One region of the Dyella sp. 2RAB6 genome, then DNA from elsewhere that is predicted to be linked to it. Evidence: riboswitches for the same ligand, from Rfam matches in the RefSeq annotation. Region 1 holds a riboswitch; each other region holds the start of a gene.
The links. A riboswitch is a leader RNA that binds a small molecule or an ion and turns the genes downstream of it on or off. The one in region 1 is predicted to bind cobalamin.
Positions count from the first base shown of each region.

Region 2: it holds a riboswitch for cobalamin, as region 1 does, so the genes downstream of both, metE (5-methyltetrahydropteroyltriglutamate--homocysteine S-methyltransferase) here and AB4083_RS10005 (ribonucleoside-diphosphate reductase subunit alpha) in region 1, are expected to answer to the same signal.
Region 3: it holds a riboswitch for cobalamin, as region 1 does, so the genes downstream of both, btuB (TonB-dependent vitamin B12 receptor) here and AB4083_RS10005 (ribonucleoside-diphosphate reductase subunit alpha) in region 1, are expected to answer to the same signal.

Region 1 is NZ_JBFRGP010000005.1:13,403-20,579, forward strand. Features, by position in the region: gene AB4083_RS09990 (DUF2076 family protein) at 1-509, shown strand, start outside; gene AB4083_RS09995 (REP-associated tyrosine transposase) at 633-1,163, opposite strand; gene AB4083_RS10000 (ribonucleotide-diphosphate reductase subunit beta) at 1,293-2,318, opposite strand; gene AB4083_RS10005 (ribonucleoside-diphosphate reductase subunit alpha) at 2,499-4,919, opposite strand; cobalamin riboswitch at 5,175-5,401, opposite strand; gene AB4083_RS10010 (peptidase C13) at 5,524-5,904, opposite strand; gene AB4083_RS10015 (alpha/beta hydrolase family protein) at 5,971-6,828, shown strand; gene AB4083_RS10020 (amidohydrolase) at 6,836-7,177, opposite strand, start outside.
Region 2 is NZ_JBFRGP010000002.1:126,130-133,306, forward strand. Features, by position in the region: gene AB4083_RS04610 (DMT family transporter) at 1-664, opposite strand, end outside; gene AB4083_RS04615 (hypothetical protein) at 1,031-1,744, shown strand; gene metE (5-methyltetrahydropteroyltriglutamate--homocysteine S-methyltransferase) at 1,796-4,087, opposite strand; cobalamin riboswitch at 4,286-4,520, opposite strand; gene AB4083_RS04625 (hypothetical protein) at 4,607-4,780, opposite strand; gene AB4083_RS04630 (carboxymuconolactone decarboxylase family protein) at 5,019-5,507, shown strand; gene AB4083_RS04635 (sigma-70 family RNA polymerase sigma factor) at 5,519-6,364, shown strand; gene AB4083_RS04640 (DUF4255 domain-containing protein) at 7,177-7,177, shown strand, end outside.
Region 3 is NZ_JBFRGP010000006.1:79,486-86,662, forward strand. Features, by position in the region: gene AB4083_RS11545 (efflux RND transporter permease subunit) at 1-18, opposite strand, end outside; gene AB4083_RS11550 (efflux RND transporter permease subunit) at 285-3,440, opposite strand; gene btuB (TonB-dependent vitamin B12 receptor) at 3,636-5,519, opposite strand; cobalamin riboswitch at 5,653-5,877, opposite strand; gene AB4083_RS11560 (TonB-dependent receptor) at 6,409-7,177, shown strand, end outside.

The DNA of each region.
Region 1 (7,177 bases):
CACTGGATAATGCCAAGGCGCAGATCGCGCAGTTGCAGGCGCAGCAGCAGGGTGGCAGCAGCTTCCTCGGCGGCCAGTCGTCCGGCGGCTGGAGCCAGCCGCAGCAACCATCGACACCTCCGCCGATGCCGCAGCAGGCAGCCACGCCGGGTTGGCGTGAGCGGCTGTTCGGCGGCGGCGCTGCTCCCGCGCCGCAACCGCAGGCTGCGGCACCAAGCTTCCTCGCCAGCGCGGCGACCACCGCGGCCGGCGTGGCCGGCGGCATGTTCCTGTTCAACGGGATCGAAAGCCTGATGGGAGGCGGCCACCACGGCGGCGGGCTCTTCGGCGGCGGTGGACAGGAGACCGTGGTGGAGAACGTCACGCAGAACAATTTCTACGATGACAGCAACGGCAACGCACTGCAGAACGATCATGCGTTCGCGCAGGACAACAACGATTTCAACGGTGATCTGAGCGATGTCGGCGACGTCGGCTTCGACGACGATAACGACAACAGCTGGGTGTAAGCGGCCTTCCATCGCAGCAACAACATCCGGCGTAGGTTGGGGTGAGCCCTAGGCGAACCCCAACACTCGTGGCGTCCAGGCAGCCCCGTTGGGGTTCGCTATGCTCACCCCAACCTGCGCGTGCTACGAGGAGCGTTCGCCGCCTGGGAAATGGGTGGGATCGCACGCCCAATCCTCGGTAAGAACGCCTTGCCGGATATAGCGATGGATCGACGAATAAGGCCAGTCGCTGGCTCGTGCGGTGTAGCCGTGTTTAACCGGGTTGATATGGACGTAATCGATGTGCCGCGTAAGGTCGCGTTGACTGCGAATCTCGTGCTCCCAGTAGCGGCGCTGCCAGATGCAGCGCTCGCTTTTCTTTCGGCGCGATGAGCCTATCGCTTCATCGGGCTGCATCGCGCGGGAAAAGCGCTGCTTGATGAGCATCCAGCGAGTCGAGTAGTCGCTGTCTCCTTCGGGCAGCGTCCAGATCGCATGCATATGGTCCGGCATCACGGCCCAAGCTACGGCGGTGAGGGGATGCCCGCGCAAAGTGGCTCTTACCGCGTGGCGCAACATGTCGATGCGATCGACCAGCAGGTGGCTGGAGCGATCAGCGAGATTGAGCGTGAAGAAGAATGTGCCGCCCGGTGTGCGGGCTCTGCGATAACGCATGGGTCTCGTTGGGGTTCGCTGCGCTCACCCCAACCTACGGATGCACGCATCCGATCACCATCGGCGTAGGTTGGGGTGAGCCGAAGGCGAACCCCAACATCGAGCGTAGGGAGGTGCCGAGAGCTGGCGTCAGAACGCCATGTCGAACGCCACTTCGCCCTGCACACCCACCTGATACGCCGACACGCGGCGCTCGAAGAAGTTGGTCACTTCCTGCACGTCCTGCAGGTCCATGAAGTCGAACGGGTTCTTCGCGCCGTACTTCTTGGGCAGGTCGAGCTGCGCCAGGCGCTGGTCGGCGCAGTACTCCAGATACTGGCGCATATCCTTCACCGACAGGCCGGCCACGCCGCCGGAGAGCACGTCCTCGGCGAACTGCGTTTCGCAGGCGATGGCGTCTTCCAGCATCTCTTCCACTTGCATGCGCATGGCCTCGTCGAACAGGTCCGGCTCTTCGGCGCGCACCGTGCGCACCACGTCGAAGGCAAAGCCCATATGGCCGGATTCGTCGCGGAACACCCAGTTGGTGCCGGCGGCCAGGCCATGCAGCAGGCCGCGCGAGCGCAGGAAGTACACGTAGGCGAAGGCGGCGAAGAAGAACAGGCCTTCGATGCAGGCGGCGAAGCAGATCAGGTTGAGCAGGAACTGGCGGCGCTGTTCGCGCGTTTCCAGGCGCTGCAGGTTCTGCACCGAGTCGATCCACTTGAAGCAGAACTCGCCCTTCTGGCGGATCGAGGGGATGTTCTGGATCGCGTCGAATGCCTTGTGGCGCTCGGCCGGATCGGGAATATAGGTGTCCAGCAGGGTGAGGTAGAACTGCACGTGCAGCGCTTCCTCATACAGCTGGCGCGACAGATACATGCGCGCTTCCGGCGCGTTGATGTGCTGGTACAGGTTCAGCACCAGGTTGTTCGCCACGATGGTGTCGCCGGTGGCGAAGAACGCCACCAGGCGATGGATCAGATGGCGGTCGGCATCGCTCATCTTGGACTTCAGGTCGGTGACGTCCAGCGAGAAATCCACTTCCTCCACCGTCCAGGTGTTCTTGATGGCGTTGCGGTACATCTCGTAGAACTCGGGATAGCGCATCGGGCGCAAGGTGAGTTCGAAGCCGGGATCGAGGATGTGCTGGCGGCGGGTGGTTTCGGTGGACATGGTTGATCCTTGCGACAACGTGGGGCGAGCAATCCTTCTCCCTCCGGCGACCCGAAGGTAGTCCCCGTGGGAGAGAAGGTGCCGGCAGGCGGATGAGGGTTCGGGCGGAGTGGGGCTCATCACTCCGGCCGTACCCTCACCCCAACCCCTCTCCCGATGGGAGAGGGGCTTCGCGTGTACTTACTGGCAGGCTTCGCAGTACTCGGGGTTTTCCAGCGAGCAGAACACGGCCGCCGCGGCCTGCTCCTGCTCGATGACCGGTGCCGCGACCGCCTTCGGCGATGCCGACACCGTGGTCTTGGCGATCTTGGTCGCCGGCCTCGAACGCAGGTAGTACGTGGTCTTGATGCCCGACTTCCACGCGTACATGTACATGGAACTCAACTGCCCGATGTTCGGGTTTTCCATGAACAGGTTCAGCGACTGGCTCTGGTCGATATAGGCGCCGCGCGCGGCACCAAGGTCGATCAGCGCCTTCTGCGGCAGCTCCCACACCGTGCGGTAGATCTGGCGCAGGCGCTCGGGGATGTTGGCGATGCCCTGGATCGAGCCTTCCGCCAGCTTGATCGCGTCGCGCACTTCCGCCGTCCACAGGCCCAGGGTCTTCAGCTCATCGACCAGGTAGCGGTTGACCACCAGGAAATCCCCGGACAGCGTCTCGCGCTTGAACAGGTTGCTCACCTGCGGCTCGATGCACTCGTAGCAGCCGGAGATCGAGGCGATGGTGGCGGTCGGCGCGATCGCGATCAGCAGCGAGTTGCGCAGGCCGTGCTCCTTCACGCTGGCGCGCAGCGATGCCCAGCGGGCGTCGTCGTTCGGCTTGGCCTGCGGCCAGTAGTCGAACTGCAGCTCGCCGTTGGCGGCGCGGCTTTCCGCGAAACCCGGATGTGCGCCGTGCTCGCGCGCCAGCTCGTTGGACATCGACAGCGCGTGGAAGTAGATCTCCTCGGCGATGCGCGTGGACAACGCCAGCGCCTCGGCCGAATCGAACGGCAGGCGCAGCTTGAAGAACACGTCCTGCAGGCCCATCACGCCCAGGCCCACCGGGCGCCACTTCTGGTTGGCGGTGCGCGCGGTGTCGATCGGATAGAAGTTCAGGTCGATCACGCGGTCGAGTTGGCGCACGGCGGTGCGCGCGGTGGCGGCGAGCTTGTCGAAGTCGAACACGCCGTCCACCACGTGGCGCGCCAGGTTCACCGAGCCCAGGTTGCACACCGCGGTCTCGCCGGCGTTGGTCACCTCGAGGATCTCGGTGCACAGGTTGGACAGGTGGATGACGTTCTGCGGCTTGGCAGTCTGATTGCTGGTGGCGTTGCTGCGGTCCTTGAAGGTCATCCAGCCGTTGCCGGTCTGGGCCAGGGTGCGCAGCATGCGCGCGTACAGATCGCGTGCCTTGACCTTCTTCACCGCGATGCCGGCGGCTTCCGCTTCGCGGTAGGCGCGCTCGAAGGTCTCGCCCCAGCTGTCGACGAAGTGCGGCACGATCTTCGGATCGAACAGCGACCACTCGCTGTCGCTCTCGACGCGGCGCATGAATTCGTCGGGAATCCAGTTGGCCAGGTTGAGGTTGTGCGTGCGGCGCGCCTCGTCGCCGGTGTTGTCGCGCAGTTCGAGGAATTCCTCGATATCCGCGTGCCACGGTTCCAGGTACACGCAGGCCGCACCCTTGCGCTTGCCGCCCTGGTTCACCGCGGCGACCGAGGCGTCCAGCGTCTTCAGCCACGGCACCAGGCCGTTGGAATGGCCGTTGGTGCCGCGGATCAGCGAGCCGCGTGAACGCACGCGCGAGTAGGCCAGGCCGATGCCGCCGGCGAACTTGCTGAGCTTGGCTACGTCGCCGTACTTCTCGTAGATCGACTCCAGCGAATCGGTTGGCGAGTCGAGCAGGAAGCAGGAGCTGAGCTGCTCGTGCGCGGTGCCCGCGTTGAACAGCGTGGGCGAGCTGGCCATGTATTCCAGCGAGGACAGCAGGCGGTACAGCTCCAGCGTCTCGCTGATTTGATGGGTGCCCCCCTCGTTGCCGCCCAGCGCACAGGCGATGCGCATGAAGAAGTATTGCGGCGTCTCGATCACCTTGCGCAGCTGCGGATGGCGCAGCAGATAGCGGTCGTACACGGTGCGCAGGCCGAAGTACTCGAAGCGGCGCGTGGCCAGCGGGTCGATCGCGTCGTTGAGCTTGCGCGCATTGGCGGCGACGAAGTCGCGCAGGCGCTCGTTGAGGATGCCCAGCTCCGCGCCGCGCGCGACCGACTGGGAAAAGCTCTGGATTTCCTGGCCGCTCACTTCCTTGTCGACATATGCGCCCAGCAGGCGCGCGGCGAGCTGGCCGTACTCGGGTTCCTCGGCGGTGAGCGCGGCGGCGGTGCGGATCGACAGCTCGTCCAGCTCGCGCGTGGTGGCGCCGTCGTACAGGCCGCCGATGGTCTTCAGCGCCACCCGCAGCGGATCGACCGCGTGCAGGCCTTCGCCGCTGCGGGTCACCGCGCGCACGATCTTGTTGACGTCGACGATCTCCTGGCTGCCGTTGCGCTTGGTCACACGCATCTGGCCAGGGTTGTGCGGAGGGGTGAGGGCGAACGGCGTTTCCGCGACGGCTTCCATGCGCGCGGGCTCAGGCGTGGCCGCGTCGGTGGCGGCGGGGAAGGCGGATGCGTCCGCGCGATCGTCGGTGCGTTCGCGCGAGTCGGTATCGATAGGTTGCATGGCGGCATCGCTCCAGGCCAAAGGCTTCAACGACCTGCTCCCGCGCGCAGGGCTGAGACAGGACGGTTTCTGCGCGGACGGCCGTGCGCCGGAGCGAATGCTCCGCGCCACGGCGCGCCTCCCCGCGGAAGCCGCCATCACTCATCGCGACGCTCTTGTCGCGATGTGCCGGCAGGTCTTCGGACTCGCAGACATGGATCGTTCGTGGGCGATCGATCCGACCTACTTGCCCCCGCTTCCCAGCCTCCCGGGCCAGTGCGATGGGAGCTTTCGTTTCCGCTTACCGCTGCGGGGCAGTTCCGGATTCAAACCGGATTCCCTATTAAGCCAATCCGACCGTGGGTCTGAGAAAGGCACCGACCGGCACAACATATAGGGGTTAGCCGGGGTCGGTCAACCCAATAACTTGTGCATAGATCGGTGGATAAGTGGCCTGGTGCGAGGCGTGGCGCGGGCTGGCGGGTTTCCCAAAATCTTGTGGACCCGCCCGTGCCGGGCAAGCTCAGGGCTCGATCGTGAAATCCACCTCGATCGGATACGGCGCCGGGCTGGCCGGGGGAGCCGGCAGCTTCCAGTTGGCGAAGCTGCTGAGCAGGCAGGTGGCCACGTCGGTGGGGGCGCGTACTTCGACCCGGCCCAGGCTGCCGTCCGGGTGCACCTCGGCGACCAGGGTGAACGGCGTTTTGTTGGGCTTGGGCAGGGAGGTGATACAGGCCTTGAGCGCGTCGGTGGTGCGGTCGCCGATCGCGGCCCACATCGCCTTCTGGTACTCCGACCCGCCCTTGGCGGCCTCGGTCAACTTCGCCTGCTGCACCCGCGTTGAGAAATCGTCCGCCGGCAGGCCGGGCGTGGATAGCAGGGCGAGGAAGAGCAGGCTGGTCATGGCGGGGCTCCTTGCGGGAAAGGCCGCCACGTTACCGCAGTGCAAGCCACCGAAGGGGAGAGGGTCATGCCGAGGTCGCCGAAGATCGTCGCCGCGCTGCTGGCGCTGGCTGCTACCGCGCAGGCCGGGGCGGTGGAACGTGTGGAGGTTCCGCGTTCCGATGGAGCGAGCACGCCGCTGATGGTGTACGAACCGGCCGCGACGAAAGCCTGCCCGCCCTTGCTGCTGGTTTCGCATGGCGCCGGCGGCAGCGAGCAGGGTCTGCGCTATGTGGGCGAGGCGCTCAGCGCCGACGGCTGGCGGGTGGTGGCGATGGGCCACCGCGAAAGCGGCCTGCCGGTGCTGAAACAGGACTTGCGCAGCGGTGGCTTCAAGGGCGGCATCACCGCGCTGGTCACCGACGCACCGGCGTATCGCGCGCGCTTCCTCGATGTCGACGCTGCCCTGGCCTGGTCCGAACAGCGCTGCCCTGCGCCATTCAAGGCGCTATTGGGCCATTCGATGGGCGCGATCACGGTGATGCTGGAAGCTGGCGCGCATAACAAGTTGGGATTGGCGCCGAAGGGCGGCTTCGACGCCTATGTGGCGCTCTCGCCGGAAGGACCGGGGCCGGTGTTTCCCGCAGGCGCATGGGCACCGATCCGCGCGCCGATGCTGCTGGTTACCGGCACGCGCGATCAGGGGCTGGGCGGCGACTATCGCTGGCGCATGCAGGCGTTCGATGGGCTCGGGCCGGGCTGCCGCTGGCTGGCGATAGTGGACGGCGCCAACCATATGAACTTCGGCGGCGGCCAGTTCGCCGCCGGCGTGCAGAAGAGCACCACGACCCTGGTGGCGACTTATCTGGATGCCTTGCGCGCCGGCAGTTGCGGCATGCCTCCGGCCCTGGACGGCGTTTCGATTCGACAGAAGCCGCGCTCATAGCGTGCTTTCAACTTGCGTCCTGCTCCGGGGCGGCGGCCTCTGAAGCAGGCGCCTGCAGGTAGTCGAGAGTCGCCTGCAGCATGCCGGTCATGCCGATGCGTAGTGCTTCCTCATCCATGAAGAACCGGGGCGAGTGATTGGCCGGCGCCTTCGCCGCATCCTGCCCGGCTGGCGTGGCGCCGACGAAAAAATACACGCTTGGCACCGCCCTGGCGAAATGGGCGAAGTCTTCCGAGGGCATCGCCAGCGGGGCTTCGATCACGTGCTCGCCGCCGATCGCCTTGCCCAGGCTGCCGCGCACGCGTGCGGTCAGCGCCGCGTCGTTGACCGTCACCGGGTAGCTGTCGCC
Region 2 (7,177 bases), on a different contig from region 1:
TGCTGAAGACCGAGACGTAGGCCAGGCCGATCCAGGCGGAGGTATCGATGCCGGCCCAGCTTGCCGGCCGCGTCGCCAGTGCAATGGCGAGCATCACCGGCATGGCCAGCGCCAATGCCCAGGAAATCACTTGCCAGCCGCCGAGCCGGCGCGACAGCGTGGCGCCTTCCGCATAGCCCAGGCCGCACAGCAGGATCGCGCCCACCATCAGCAAGGCCCCTTCGATGGCGATGGCGCCGCCCTGCAGCAGCGCGAACGAGGCGACCGCCAGGCTGCCCAGTCCCGAGAACAGCCAGAATGCCGGGTGCGGCCGTTCGGCGCCGCGCAGCACGCCGAACAAGGCGGTGGCCAGCGGCAGCAGGCCGATGAACATGATCGATTGCGCGGAGGTGATGTGCTGCAGCGCCAGCGCGGTGAGCAGCGGGAAGCCGACCACCACGCCGATGGCGACGATGGCGAGCGATACGAGGTCGGCGCGCGAGGGGCGTTTTTCACGCAAGGCACCGAGCAACAGCAGTCCGAGCGCAGCAGCGATCACGGCGCGTGCGGAAGTCAGGAACCATGGCGAGAAACCCATCACCGCGACGCGCGTGGCAGGCAGCGAGCCGCTGAAGATCACCACGCCGAGCAGGCCGCTGCCCCGGCCTTTGGAGGTTGTCTGCATTTGGAAGTCCTTGGGTGGGGCATGTCTTGAAGTCGAAACGATAAACCGAGCGCTCACTATGCCTGCGGCTGGAACGTGCATGGATTGGGGCGAAGCTGGGGCAATCGCGCATGGCTCGTCATCCCGGCGCAGGCCGGGATCCAGTGGCGTCAAGGCGCGATTGTCGCCGTGCAGCCCAAGGGCCCATCTTGCGCCGACGCATTTTCATCCAGCGCATCGCCACTGGATTCTGGCCTGCGCCGGGATGGCGCATGAGGAGAGGTCGCAGCAGGTCTTGGAGCAGCCGGCAGGGCTGGGGATTTATCCGGACATGCACGACAATGCCGCACACAGGAAATCTTTCTTCACTCACAAGGAGCAAGTGCGATGGGCCTGTTGGACAAGCTGTTCGGCAAGAAATCCCGCGATACCGATGCGCCCGCGCCTGCGGCGTCGAACAGCGAGGCGCAGGAAGGCGGCGATATCGTCGCGGAGCTCGCTCCGGCCCTGAAGGCCCACCAGGACGGCCGCCATGACGAGGCCGTCGCCATCGCCAGCCCCTATGTCGATCAGTTCGCGGATGCCAATCGTCTGTGCGCGCTGGCGCGTTCGGCGCAGCAGCGCTATCTGGAGGCTTTTCCGTACTGGCTGGCACTGTTTCAGCAGGAACCGAGCGCGCATAACGCCCTGCAACTGGCCACCACCTCGGTGATGTGCGGCGAGGTGCATCGCGGCGAGGCGTGGCTGATGAAGTTCGACGAGATCAACCAGGAGTCGAGCGAGCTTTCACCCGTCACTGCGCGCACCAACTTCATCTCCGCACTCGATCAGCGTGGTCTTCAGGCCGAGGCGTTGCCGCATCTGAGCTGGGTGCGCGACGTCTATGCCCACGTGCGCATCACCGATTCGCACTTTCTGTGGACGCGCGGCATTCCATTTTTCCCGGGTTTTCTCGAGCGCAGCTTGCCCATCCTCCAGGCCAGCCTGCCGGCGGTGGACATCTGCCGATGGTATGGCGAGTTGACCGGCAAGCTGGACGAAGAAGGGGAAGCACAGCTCGGTGCGTGGATGCAGCGGCTGGCTGCGCCGGCCGGGAGCTGAGCTTCCGGCTGCAAGGAACGCCAGGCGTACAGCTGGCGTTCCTCGCCATCGTCACACCGCCGCCATCACCCGCTCACGCATGACGCGCGCCGCCTCCACCAGCGCCACCAACGCCTTGCGCGTTTCATCCCAGCCACGCGTCTTCAAGCCGCAATCGGGATTCACCCACAACTGCTCCGGACTGAGCACCTCGCTGGCCTTCTCCAGCAACCCGACCATCTCCGCCACGTCCGGCACGCGCGGCGAATGGATGTCGTAGACACCGGGGCCGATCTCGTTGGGATAGCGGAAGCGCACGAAGGCATCGAGCAGTTCCATGCGCGAGCGCGAGGTCTCGATCGAGATCACGTCGGCATCCATCGCGGCCACGGCCTCGATGATGTCGTTGAACTCCGAGTAGCACATATGGGTGTGGATCTGCGTGTCGTCGGCGACGCCGGCGGCGGCGAGGCGGAAGCTCTCCACCGCCCAGGCCAGATAGCCGGCCCAGTCCGCGCGGCGCAGCGGCAGGCCTTCGCGCAGCGCCGGCTCGTCGATCTGGATGATGCGGATGCCGGCCGCTTCCAGATCCAGCACTTCGTCGCGCAGGGCCAGCGCCAACTGGCGGCAGGTGGTGGCGCGCGGCTGGTCGTCGCGCACGAAGGACCACTGCAGCACGGTGACCGGGCCGGTCAGCATGCCCTTCATCGGCCGCTGGGTGAGCGATTGCGCATAGGTGGACCAGCGCACGGTCATCGGTGCCGGCCGCTGCACGTCGCCGTAGATGACCGGCGGCTTGACGCAGCGCGAGCCGTAACTTTGCACCCAGCCGTGCTTGGTGAAGACGAAGCCGTCGAGCTGTTCGCCGAAGTATTCCACCATGTCGTTGCGTTCGAACTCGCCGTGCACCGGCACGTCGATGCCGATCTCTTCCTGGAAGCGCACGCACTCGGCGGTCTGGGTGGCGATCAGTTCATCGTAGTCCGCCGCGGACAGCTGGCCCGACTTGTAGCGGGCGCGCGCCTCGCGCACTTCCTTGGTTTGCGGGAAGGAACCGATCGTGGTGGTCGGGAACAGCGGCAGGTCGAAGCGCCGCTGCTGCTTGGCGCGGCGGAAGGCGTAGGTGGAACGGCGGTGCGCGGCCGCGGCGTCCAGGTTGGCCAGGCGTTGCGCCACCTGCAGCCGGTGCACCTTGGTCGAGCCCTTGCGCGCGGCGACCAGCTCGCGTGCCCGTTCCAGGGCCGGGTAGGCGGTGACCACGCCCTTGCACATGTCCGCCACCGTGCGCAGTTCCTCGATCTTCTGCCGCGCGAAGGCCAGCCAGGCGTGCACGTCCGACGGCAGCGCTTTCTCCAGCGTGGCGTCGACCGGCACGTGCAGCAGCGAGCAGGACGGCGCCAGCCACACGCGCTGCTTGCCGAGGCGTTCGATCGCCACGCGCGTGATGGCCATGGCCCGGTCCAGGTCAGCACGCCACACGTTGCGGCCGTCCACTACGCCGAGCGACAGCACGCGTTCCGCCGGCAGCGTTTCCAGCACGGCATCGAGTTGGGCGGGCGCGCGCACCAGGTCGACATGCAGGCCGTCGACCGGCAATTCGTGCGCCAACCGCAGGTTGTCGCCGAGCGCGCCGAAGTAGGTGGCCAGCAGCAGTTTCGGCCGCGCGGCGCGGGCCAGCGCCGCGTAGGCCGTGCGGTAGGCGGTGGCATCGTCGTGGTCCAGATCGAGCACCAGGCAGGGCTCGTCGATCTGCACCCATTCGGCGCCGGCCTCGTGCAGCTTGCCCAGCAGTTCGGTGTAGATACCCAGCAGGCGGTCGAGCAGGGCGAGGCGATCGCTGCCGTCGGTGGTCTTGGACAGCAGCAGGAAGCTGACCGGCCCCAGCAGCACCGGCCGCGCCGCATGGCCGAGCGCTTTCGCCTCGAGGAACTCCGCGACGGGTTTGTCGTGGCGCAGGCGGAACGCCTGTCCGGCCTGCAGCTCGGGGACGATGTAGTGGTAGTTGGTGTCGAACCACTTGGTCATTTCCAGCGCGTGCAGGTCCAGACCCTCGCGCTGCGTGCCGCGGGCCATGGCGAAGTAGCCGGCCAGCGGGTCGGCATCGGCCAGGGCGCGGTAGCGTGCGGGAATCGCGTCGAACAGGAAGGCCGTGTCGAGCACGTGGTCGTACAGCGAGAAGTCGTTGCACGGCACCACGTGCGCGCCGGCTTCGCGCTGCAGTTGCCAATGGCGCTCGCGCAGTTGGCGCGCGCTGTCCAGCAGTTGCGGCCGTAGCGCCGCGTCGCGCCAGTAGGCTTCCAGGGCTTGCTTGAGCTCGCGCCGCGCACCCATGCGCGGGAAGCCGAGATTGGTAACGGTGGTCATGCTGCACTCCTCGATTCGTGGTGAATGAGGAACGAAGGAACCGCGCAGCCGCGAGTGTTTCGCGGATACGCGCGCGACCTTCGCCCCCGCGGGCGAACCGGGCTGGCGCAAGGTCGCGCAGGAGCGAACGGCCACGGCAAAACCATGGCGCGCAGCCCCAGCCGCTTCCCCGCGGAAGCTCCAGGTCAAGCGGGAAGCTCGCGCTTCCCGGCCGGGGCAGGTCTTCGGGCTCGTGGACGAGAGGCGCGAACGCCTCGCCTACTGCTCGCCGCTTCCCGGCCGGTTTCACAAGGCCAGTGCTTCTGACGAGGGTCGTTTCCACACACCGCTGCGGGGCAGCGCCGGAATTGGCCGTAAGGCCGCACCGGCTTCCCTTTTAATCCATCCTTTCATCGCGATGAAAGGATGGGAACCACCAGCGGGGTGGAAGTTAGGTCCAGGGCAGGGGGTTCGTCAAGCGGAAGGAGGTGAGGAGAGCAGCCCTGGCTGGGCTGCTCCCGCGGGCCTGGAACGGTTTGCTCAGCCTTCCTTGTACTGGCGCAGCGCGACCGGCTCCCAGCGTTCCGTCGAGGGGATGTTCTTGAAGGTCCGCACCCACGCCTCGGGCACCATCGGCTGCGGCGTACCCACGGTGGGAATGGTGGCGCCGGCGATCGGCGCGCCCGGATAGGTGGACCAGGGGTTGAGCAGCACCTGGTTAGGCCGTGCCCGCCAGAAAGGCGGTGTCCGCCAGGAAGGCCGCGCCGGCGCGGAAAGTCGCGGCAAAGGAGGCCGCGAAGCCAGCCAAGGCGAAACCCGCCAAGCGCGCGGTCGCCAAGGCTGCAGTCGCCAAGGCCGCGACCAAGCGCGGCGCCCGATAGCGGGGAGGGCATGTCACATCCGCGGCCCCTGTCTCGTCCCAGCTTCGGGACCAACACAGGAGACCCCGCCCATGTCCAGCAAGACCCCCAGGCTCAACCTCGTCACCGCCGCGCCCGTGCTGCTGAAGGAATACCAGAAGGCGATGATCGCCCTGGCCGCATCCGCCAGCCTGGAGCCGGGCCTGTCCGAACTCGTGCAGATCCGTGTTTCGCAGATCAACGGCTGCGCGCATTGTCTCAATCTGCACTTTGCCGAAGCGCGCGAGAAGGGTGAGAGCGAGCAGCGCCTGTTCCTCGTCGCCGCCTGGCGCGATGCGCCTTGCTACAGCGAGCGGGAACGCGCGGCGCTGGGCTGGGCCGAGGTGCTGGCACGCTTGTCCGAAGGTGCCGATCCCGAGCAGGCCTACACGGCGCTCAAGGCCCATTTCAGCGAGGAGGAGCAGGTGAAGCTCAGCGTGATCGTCAACATCATCGGCGGCTGGAACCGCCTTGCCGTCGGTTTCGGCGTGTTCGCCGAGGCGGCCGAGGTCAGGGCGTCGGCGCGCGCCGCGGCCGCCTGATGGACGAGGCGGTGCTGCAGCAAGCCCGCAACAGCTTCGCGCCGCTGCGCCCGAAGCTGTTGCGCGTGGCCTACCACATGCTCGGCTCCGTCGCGGATGCCGAGGACATGGTGCAGGAGGCCTTCATCCGCTGGATGAAGGCCGACCGGGGCGAGGTGCGTGAACCGGAGGCCTATCTGTGCCGCACGGTCACGCGCCTGTGCCTGGACCTGCTGAAGTCCGCGCACCGCCAGCGCGAGACCTATATCGGCCCGTGGCTGCCCGACCCGGTGCTGGAAGAGGAAGCGGTGGAGGACGTCACCCTGCCGCTGATGCTGGTGCTGGAACGCCTGTCGCCGCTGGAACGTGCCGCCTTCCTGCTGCACGACGTCTTCGGCCTTGAGTTCAGCCAGGTGGCTGAGGCGATCCAGCGCGATGTCGCAGCCTGTCGCCAGCTCGCGGCGCGGGCGCGCGTGCATGTGCGCGAGGCGAGGCCGCGTTTCAAGGTGGAGCGCCGGCATGGGCTGGCGCTGGCGGAGGCGTTCTTCCAGGCCACCCGCAGCGGCGACGTGCAGGCCCTGGGCGCCTTGCTGACGGCGGACGTCCACGCCTATGCCGACAGTGGCGGCAAGCGCCCGGCGTTCCTCGAGCCGGTACTCGGATCGGTCGCGGTGCTGGAGATCTACGGGCGTGTGGTGGCCGTCCTGCGCGAGCATCCCTCGCAGCTCGTGCGCATGGGCTTCGTCAACGGCTTGCCGGGTTTTGTCACGCGGGAGGCGGATGGCGAGCTGCAGACCACGGCGCTGCTGATCGAGGATGGCAAGGTGGCGGCGATCTATGTGATGCGCAATCCGGACAAGCTGAGGCATCTGCACTGATAGGCCTTTGGTGCGCCGATATCCTTACTCGTCATTCCGGCGCAGGCCGGAATCCAGTAGAGCCAAGGCCCGGTTTTCGCGTCATCGCGAAAATCAGGCGTCTCGCTACTGGATTCCGGCCTGCGCCGGAATGACGAGTCGGGCGTTCACACGTCTTGTACGAAGCACACCTGCCAATCACGCCGATCAAGCAATCGCACTTTCGGCCTATCCCGTTCGCCGCCAGTGCGTATCTGCGATGAGCATCACAGGAATCTTCGGGAAGGCATCGATGTGGCTGTTTCGTGACAGCTCTCGACGCTGTTCGAGAAGCCATCGATTTGCACAAATAACTCTGGAATTACCGCTTCGACCGCGCACCCGTACATCCGCCCGGCGCATGCCGCGCACGCCGCTGCATCCACCCATCTCCCGACCCTGCTGTAGTCCTCCCCTTACTCCGGAAGGCAGATTGTGCGCATCGCCACCCACCACGCAGAGTCTGCGACAGCCTTCGAGCACGAAGGCGACTAGGGATGACGCGATCGTCACGGCCACGTACCGCCCGGCCACTGATCGCTGAGCTACGCGCAGATCGACAGGGAGATACGGCGTGAGCGTGACCAAGGAAAGCGGCCGGCCGTCGCCTTATATGGCGGCCATCGAGTTATCCGACCCATCGACGCTGCCGGGCATTGCGCCAGGTGGTCGCGTTCGTTCGCGGCTGTAAGCGTCGGGTCAGCGTTTCGGTTTCTTGAGCAGCGTGGCGCCAGGCGCCGCGCACGGGCTGGCCTGCGTCCTGGGAAGGGCGGGGCCATTCGCGAGGGGGCAACA
Region 3 (7,177 bases), on a different contig from region 1:
CGGCGCGAAGATATTCACGGGGTTTCCGTACCGAGTGTTCTAGACGCGCGCCGGGCGAAGCCTGCATGGCATATCGGCGCGCGCCAGTGGGTACCGGCGCAGTGGGCACCGGGGGTGTGAGCAATCATATCGGCTATATGACCGCGTCACGCACCATGTGCGGATGTGCCTTTAGTCCGGCCGTGTCGGAAGGCAGGGGGCGCTGTTCATGCTCTTGCCCGTCATTCCGGCGCAGGCCGGAATGACGGGCAAAGGGCCCCGACCGCTCACCCCGGCGCGCGCCATCAGGCCGCCTGTCCCGCCGCCTTCAACGCCCGCTTCGCCTCGCGCTTCAGCCGCCGCGCCGCCTTGCGCTCCTTGCGGTCGTGATTCCAAAGATAGATCGCCGGCGTACTCAACAGGGTCAGCAGCTGCGACACCAGCAAGCCGCCCACGATGGCCACGCCCAGCGGCTGGCGCGTTTCCGCGCCTATGCCGAAGCCGATCGCCAGCGGCAGTGCGGCGCCGATCGCCACCAGGGTGGTCATGGTGATCGGGCGGAAGCGCACCAGGGCGGCCTCGCGGATCGCCTCCGGCGCCGACAGGCCGTATTCGCGCTGGCGCACCAGGGCGAAATCCACCATCAGGATGGCGTTCTTCTTCACGATGCCGATCAGCATCAGGATCGCGATCACGCCGATCAGCGACATCGGCGTCTGCGTCACCAGCATCGCCAGGAACGCGCCGGCGCCTGCTGCCGGCAGGGTGGAAAGAATGGTCAGCGGCTGGCCCAGGCTCTCGTACAGGATGCCCAGCACGATATACATGGCGAAGATCGAGCCCAACAGCAGCAGCATGGAGTTGTCCTTGCTCTCCTGCAGGTTCTCGTTCTCGCCGGTGTAGCCGATCTTGACGCCGGCCGGCAGGCGCGCCTCGGCCACCAGCTGGTCGATCAGCTGCATGCCTTTGTCGCGCGGGAAATCCTGCGGCAGGTTGTAGTAGATCTGCACCGCTTCCATCTGGTTGTAGTGGTTGACGATCGAAGGCGTCACGTTCGGTTCGATCCGCGCCACCGCCGACAGCGGCACCATGCCGCCGTGCCCATTGCGCAGATAGGTGTTGAGCAGGGTTTCCGGGGTGAGCGTGTGCTCGGCGCTGGAGGTCAGCACCACCCAGTACTGGTTGATGTCCGAATAGATGATCGACACCTGATTCTGGCCGAAGGCGTTGTACAGCGCCGTGTCGACCATGCCCATGCTGATGTTGAGCCGGCCGGCCGCCTGGCGGTCGACCTTCAGCATCTGCTGCTTGTCGATGTTGTCGTAGTCGCTGCTGACGTCGCGGAACGGCGGGCGGTCCTTCATCAGCTTGGTGACTTTGTAGACCCAGGGCTGCAGGTCGATGGTGCTGGCGCTGATCAGCTGGAAGCTCTCGGCGCCCTGGCCGCCGCCACCGCCGCCGCCGTTGAAGAAGCTCAGCGAGGACAGCGAAACCTGCACGTCCGGCACCAGCTCGTATTGCTTGCGCAGGCGCTCGACCACCTTGTCGATATGCTCCGGACGCTCGTCCGGGCCGCTGCCCTTGGGCTTGAGGTCGACGTACATCACCGCTTGGTTGCCGACGGCGCCGCCGGCATTGTCGGCGCCGAGGAAGGTGGTCACGTCCAGCACCGCCGGGTCCTTCAGCATGATCTCGGCGGCTTTCTGCGCGCGCAGCGCCATCAGGCTTGGCGAGATATTGGTGTCGGCGCGCACCATGGCGCGGATCAGGCCGATATCTTCCTTCGGCATGAAGTTGAAGCCGGCGGTCTTCACCACCGCCATCGCCAGCCCGACGGTCAGCGCCAGCAGCAGCAGCGGCTGCCAGCGCATCAGGCGGCGGTGGTGCATGGCCCAGTCCAGCGCGCGCTCGTACACGCGCTGCATGCCGCGGTCGAAGCGCTCGACCGCACGCTCGATCCGGCCCGGCTCGCGCCGCTCGTTTTCCTGTTTAAGCATCCAGCCGCACAGCGCCGGCGTCACGGTGAGCGAGATCACCGCCGAGATCACCACCGCGGCGGTCAGGGTCACCGAGAACTCGCGCATGATCACGGTGAACTGGCTGTTGCCGAACAGCAGCGGCACGAACACCGCCACCAGCGACAAGGTGATCGAGATCACCGTGAAGCCGATCTCGCGCACCCCCAGCAGCGCCGCCGGCAGCGCCTGCTCGCCGTGCTCCATATGGCGCACGATGTTCTCGATCACCACGATCGCATCGTCCACCACGAAGCCGATGCACAGCACCAGCGCCACCAGCGACAAGGTGTTGAGGGTGTAGCCCAGCGACCACATCACGATGAACGCGCCGGCCAGCGACAGCGGCACGCTCAGCGTGGCGATCAGGGTCGGGCGCAGCCGGCGCAGGAACACCAGCATCACCAGCGCCACCAGCAGGATGCTCAGCAGCAGCGCCATCTCCACTTCGTGCAGGGCCGAGCGGGTGGTCTGGGTCAGGTCGAAGATCGGGGTGATCTTCAGGTCGGCCGGCAGCCAGGCGCGCATTTCCGGCAGCTTGGCGCGCACCGCGTCGGCGGTGGCCACGGCATTGGCTTCCGGGCGCTTGCTGACGCGCACGGTGACCGAGCGGGTGCCGTTGAACCAGGCGGCCTGGTATTCGTCCTGCTGGCCGCTGTAGACCTTGGCCACGTCGGACAGGCGCACCGGCGTGCCGTTCTTCACCGAGATCAGCAGCTGGCCGAATTCCTCCGGGTTGTGCAGCGCATCGGTGGCGGTGACCGTCATCTGCGTGGTGCCGTCGGTCAGGATGCCCTGCGGCGAGGTGACGTTGGCCGCGCGCAGCGCATTGCGCACGTCGTTGCCGGACAGGCCCATCGCCGCCAGCTGCGCATTGTTGAGCTCGACGCGCACCGCCTTCGGCCGCCCGCCCATGATCCGCACCTGGGCCACGCCGGGCACCTGCGACAGCACCGGCTTGATCAGCGTGTCGGCCATGTCGAACAGCTTGTCGGGGGTCTGCGTGGTCGAGGTCATCGACAGCAGCAGCACCGGCATCTGCGAATTGTTGAATTTGAAGTAGCGCGGCGGGATGGTCATGCTCGACGGCAGGTCGACCTGGGCGGCATTGATCGCCGCCTGCACGTCGCGCGCCAGCTTGTCGGTGGACTTGCCTGGCTCGAACAGCAGGATCACCGAGGTGGAGCCGTCATTGCTTTCCGAGCTCATCTCCTTGATGCCCGGAATGCGCCCCAGATGCCGCTCCAGCGGCGCGGCCACGGTGGAGGCCATGGTCTGCGCGCTGGCGCCCGGCACCTCCGCATAGACGGACATGCCGGGGAATTCCAGCGCCGGCAGCGCGGCCACGCCGATCAGCAGGTAAGTCCAGATGCCGGCCAGCGCCAAGCCCAGCGCGAGCAACGAAGTGCCCACCGGGCGGCGGATCATTGGAGCAAAGATATTCACGTAGTCCCCGGGCAGCGCCTCCTGCGGCGCTCCGCAGGCGGGACTTTATGCCGGGGGGCACGTGCTTGGGATGTGCCTGAAGTTCGTAGCGCATATAGGTCGTAGGTTGGGGTGAGCCATCGGCGAACCCCAACATCGCAGCCTATGAAGGTGCCACGTTGGGGTTCGCCTGCGGCTCACCCCAACCTGCGCCGGTCAGTGCGCCGGGCTGTAGCGCAGCGTCAGGTAGGCCGTGCGGCCCAGCTGGTTGTAGAAGCGCACGGTTTCGTAGCGGTGGTCGAACACGTTGGCCACGCGCCCCTGCAGGGTCCAGCCGGGCTGGAAGTTCCAGCTCGCGCGCAGGTCGACCGTGGTGTAGCCGCCCAGGCGCTGCAGGTTGGCCGCGTCGTCGTAGCGGTAGCCCTCGGCGTTGACCGTGCCGCCGATGCTGAAGGCGCCGCCCAGGTCGCGGTCCAGGTCGAGGCGGGCGATCCGCTCCGGACGGCGGGCCAGCAGGTTGCCGCGGCTGGGGTCGTCCTCGCCGCGGTTCTCCGGCTTCTGGAAGGTGAGGTAGCCGCGCAGGTGCCAGCCGTCGACGTCGGCGCCGAGCTGGCCTTCGATGCCGCGGATGCGCGCCTTGCTCACGTTGATCGGCACGAAGAAGGCGTCGTAGCCGATCAGCTGGTCGATCCTGGTCTGGTAGGCATTCACCGCCCAGTTCCACACGCCCGGGCGTGCCGACAGGCCGATCTCCGCCGTGCGCGACTTCTCCGGCTTGAGATTGGGGTTGGCGGTGGCGAAGCCGAAGAACGGCGGGAAGTAGAGGTCGTTGAAGGTCGGCGCGTGGAACGCGGTGCCGTAGGAGGCGGTGAACTTCAGGCCGTTCGCGAAGCCGTAGCCATACGCCGCGGCGCCGGTGTTGTGGTTGCCGAACTGCTGGTTGTGGTCGTGGCGGGCCGAGAGCTGGATTTCATGCGGGCCGAACTGGCCCTGGTACAGCGCGAACACGCCGGTGTTGTCGCGCTTGCTGCGCAGGTAGCCGGTGTCGCTGTCGACGTGTTCCTGCTGGTAGTCCACGCCAGCGCTGAGCAGCTGGCCGGGGGCGAGCGTCACGTCGTTCTGCCAGGTGGCCTGGTTGCGGCGCGAATAGAGATGGCCGGCGGGCGTCATGTCCGCAGCCAGATCGGCGCGGTTGAGATAGTTGTCGGCGCGGTCGATGTTCTGGCCGGCGCTCAAGCTCATCTTCCACGCGTCGAGCACGGCGAAGCGCAGGTTCGCACCCGCCACCTGCTGCGAGCGGCGCGTGTAGTTCTGGAAGCTGCCGTCGTACTCGATATCGCCCTTGCTCTTGAGCACGCTGGCGCTCAGCTCGGTGCCGTCGTCCCAGCGGTAGCCGCCGCTGAGCGCGCCGTTGTAGGTGCGGTAGCCGTCGTTGTCCGGCTCGTTGGTGAAGCAGCCGCCCACGCCCGCCGCCGCCGCGCGGCAGGCATTGATGCCGCGCGTGTACTGGCCGCCCACGCTGGCGTTGAACCAGGCGTTGCGCGAGCCGCCGGACAGGCCGAACTGGCCGTCGACCAGGCGATGGCTGCCCACACCCACGGTGACCGACGGCGTCAGCGCTTCGTCGGGCTGGCCGTGGCGGGTGAAGATCTGGATCACGCCGCCGATCGCATCCGAGCCGTACAGGCTGGAACGCGGGCCGCGCACGATCTCGATGCGCTCGATCTGTTCCACCGGCAACTGCTCGAACGCGGGAATGCCGGCGCCGACGGTGCCGATGCGCACGCCGTCGACCAGCACCAGCGTGTGCGAGGAATTGGTGCCGCGCATGAACAGCGAGGTCTGCTGGCCGAGGCCGCCGGCATTGCCGAACGCCACGCCCGGCAAGCCGGCCAGCAGGTCCTGCACCGACTGCGGCTGCAGGCGTTCGATATCCGCGCGGGTCAGCACGGTGACCGGTGCCAGCGTCTGGTCGATCGGCGTGGCCGTGCGGGTGGCGGTCACCACCACGGTGGGGAGCTGCCCGGCCTCGTTCTGGTCGGCGGCATGGGCCGCGGCGACGCAGGCGAGCAGGGCGGTGGCCAGCAGGGTCTTCTTCATGGAGCGCTTTTCCTTGGCCGCGCCTCGCGCACGGCCCATCAATGATGAGCTGGCGGCACGACGGAGGAGGTAGCGCAAACGACGGCAGGCAGACAGGCACCGGCACGTGGTCCGGCTGCGCCCTCCGCGAGCCACCAGGAAAAATATTCGGGCCGGTCTCCGGGCTTGCGAGTGCGCGTCGCCGCGCGATCCTGCAGTGGCCTTCCCGCACTCGTGGAGTGCAGTGGCATGTCACCGCCGGTGGAACTGCTCGCTTACCGTTGCGGGGGCAGCGCCGGCCTTGCCACGAAGGCGCACCGGCTTCCCGTTTCATCCCTTGGCGTGATGGCCTTGGGACACCCGAACAAACGCAACTTTAACGGGGCGGCCGGGGCGCTGGCAACGCAGCGCTTGGGGTGGGGCAGGGTGGCCAGCTAGTTCTTGCGCCTACCCCATCGTTTCCCAAACGCGCATACCGAATGAAATTACGACCTCATTTGGACGTCCAAAAGGCACTCAAGCAAGCTTCAAGCAAGCTACACGCAAGCATGGCGAAAACTTACATTTTGCTGCCTAAGTAATTGTTGCAAATGATGTATTACGAAGCCCTGCAGGCGTAAATAATTTGTTGACGGACGCTAATTCACACGCTTATGTTCCGCCGGCGAATCGCTGGAACTTACGTGTTGCACACGAGAGCTTGGGGAAGTTCTCTCGGTGCGGGTCCGGTCTTACGTACTCTGCCGGCACGTTTTCCTGCGATTGGCAATTCGGCGCACTGCGCCTGTCGGCCGCAAAGGCCATCATGGGGAGAACGTCAATGATCAAGTTCCAGCACGCTGGTCGTGCGCCGCTGTGGCGCCGGACCACCCTCGCCGTTGCGTTGAGCATGAGCCTTGCCGGAGTAGCAGTGGCTCAGTCGAACGCCTCGGGCACCATCTTCGGCCGCGCCGATGAAGCCGGCGCCACCGTCCATATCGAGAACGTCGATACCGGCCTGACGCGCGATATCGGCCTGGATTCCAGCGGCCGCTACCGCGCCGCGTCGCTGCCGGTCGGCCGCTACCGCGTGACCCTGCAGAAGGACGGCAAGGACATCAGCACGCGCGACAACGTGCAGGTGGTGGTGAGCACCGGTTCCGAGATTTCGTTCACCGCCGCTGCCGCGGCGACGGCGGCCAAAAACCTGGAGGGTATTCAGGTGGTAGCCAATGCGCTGCCGGCGATCGACGTGTCGTCGGTCGACTCGCGCACGGTGCTGACCTCCGAGCAGCTGCAGAAGCTGCCCATTCTCAACAACGTCAATGCTGCGGCCCTGCTGGCGCCGGGCACCACCAACGGCGACAGCCGCTACGGCAATGCCATCTCGATGGGCGGTGCGTCAGCTGCCGAGAACCAGTACTACATCAACGGTTTCCCGGTCACCAATCCGCTCACCGGTCTGGGCTTCACCAGCCTGCCGTTCGACGCGATCGACCAGGAGCAGGTGTTCACCGGCGGCTACGGTGCCGAGTACGGCCGCTCCACCGGCGGCGTGGTGAACATCATCACCAAGCGTGGCACCAATACCTGGAAGGCCGGCGCTGAAGTGCAGTGGAGCCCGGCCAAGCTCGCCGCCTCGCAGCGCTACATCTACTACCCGGTAGGCAGTCACCGCGTCACCGACGGCAAGGTGCTGT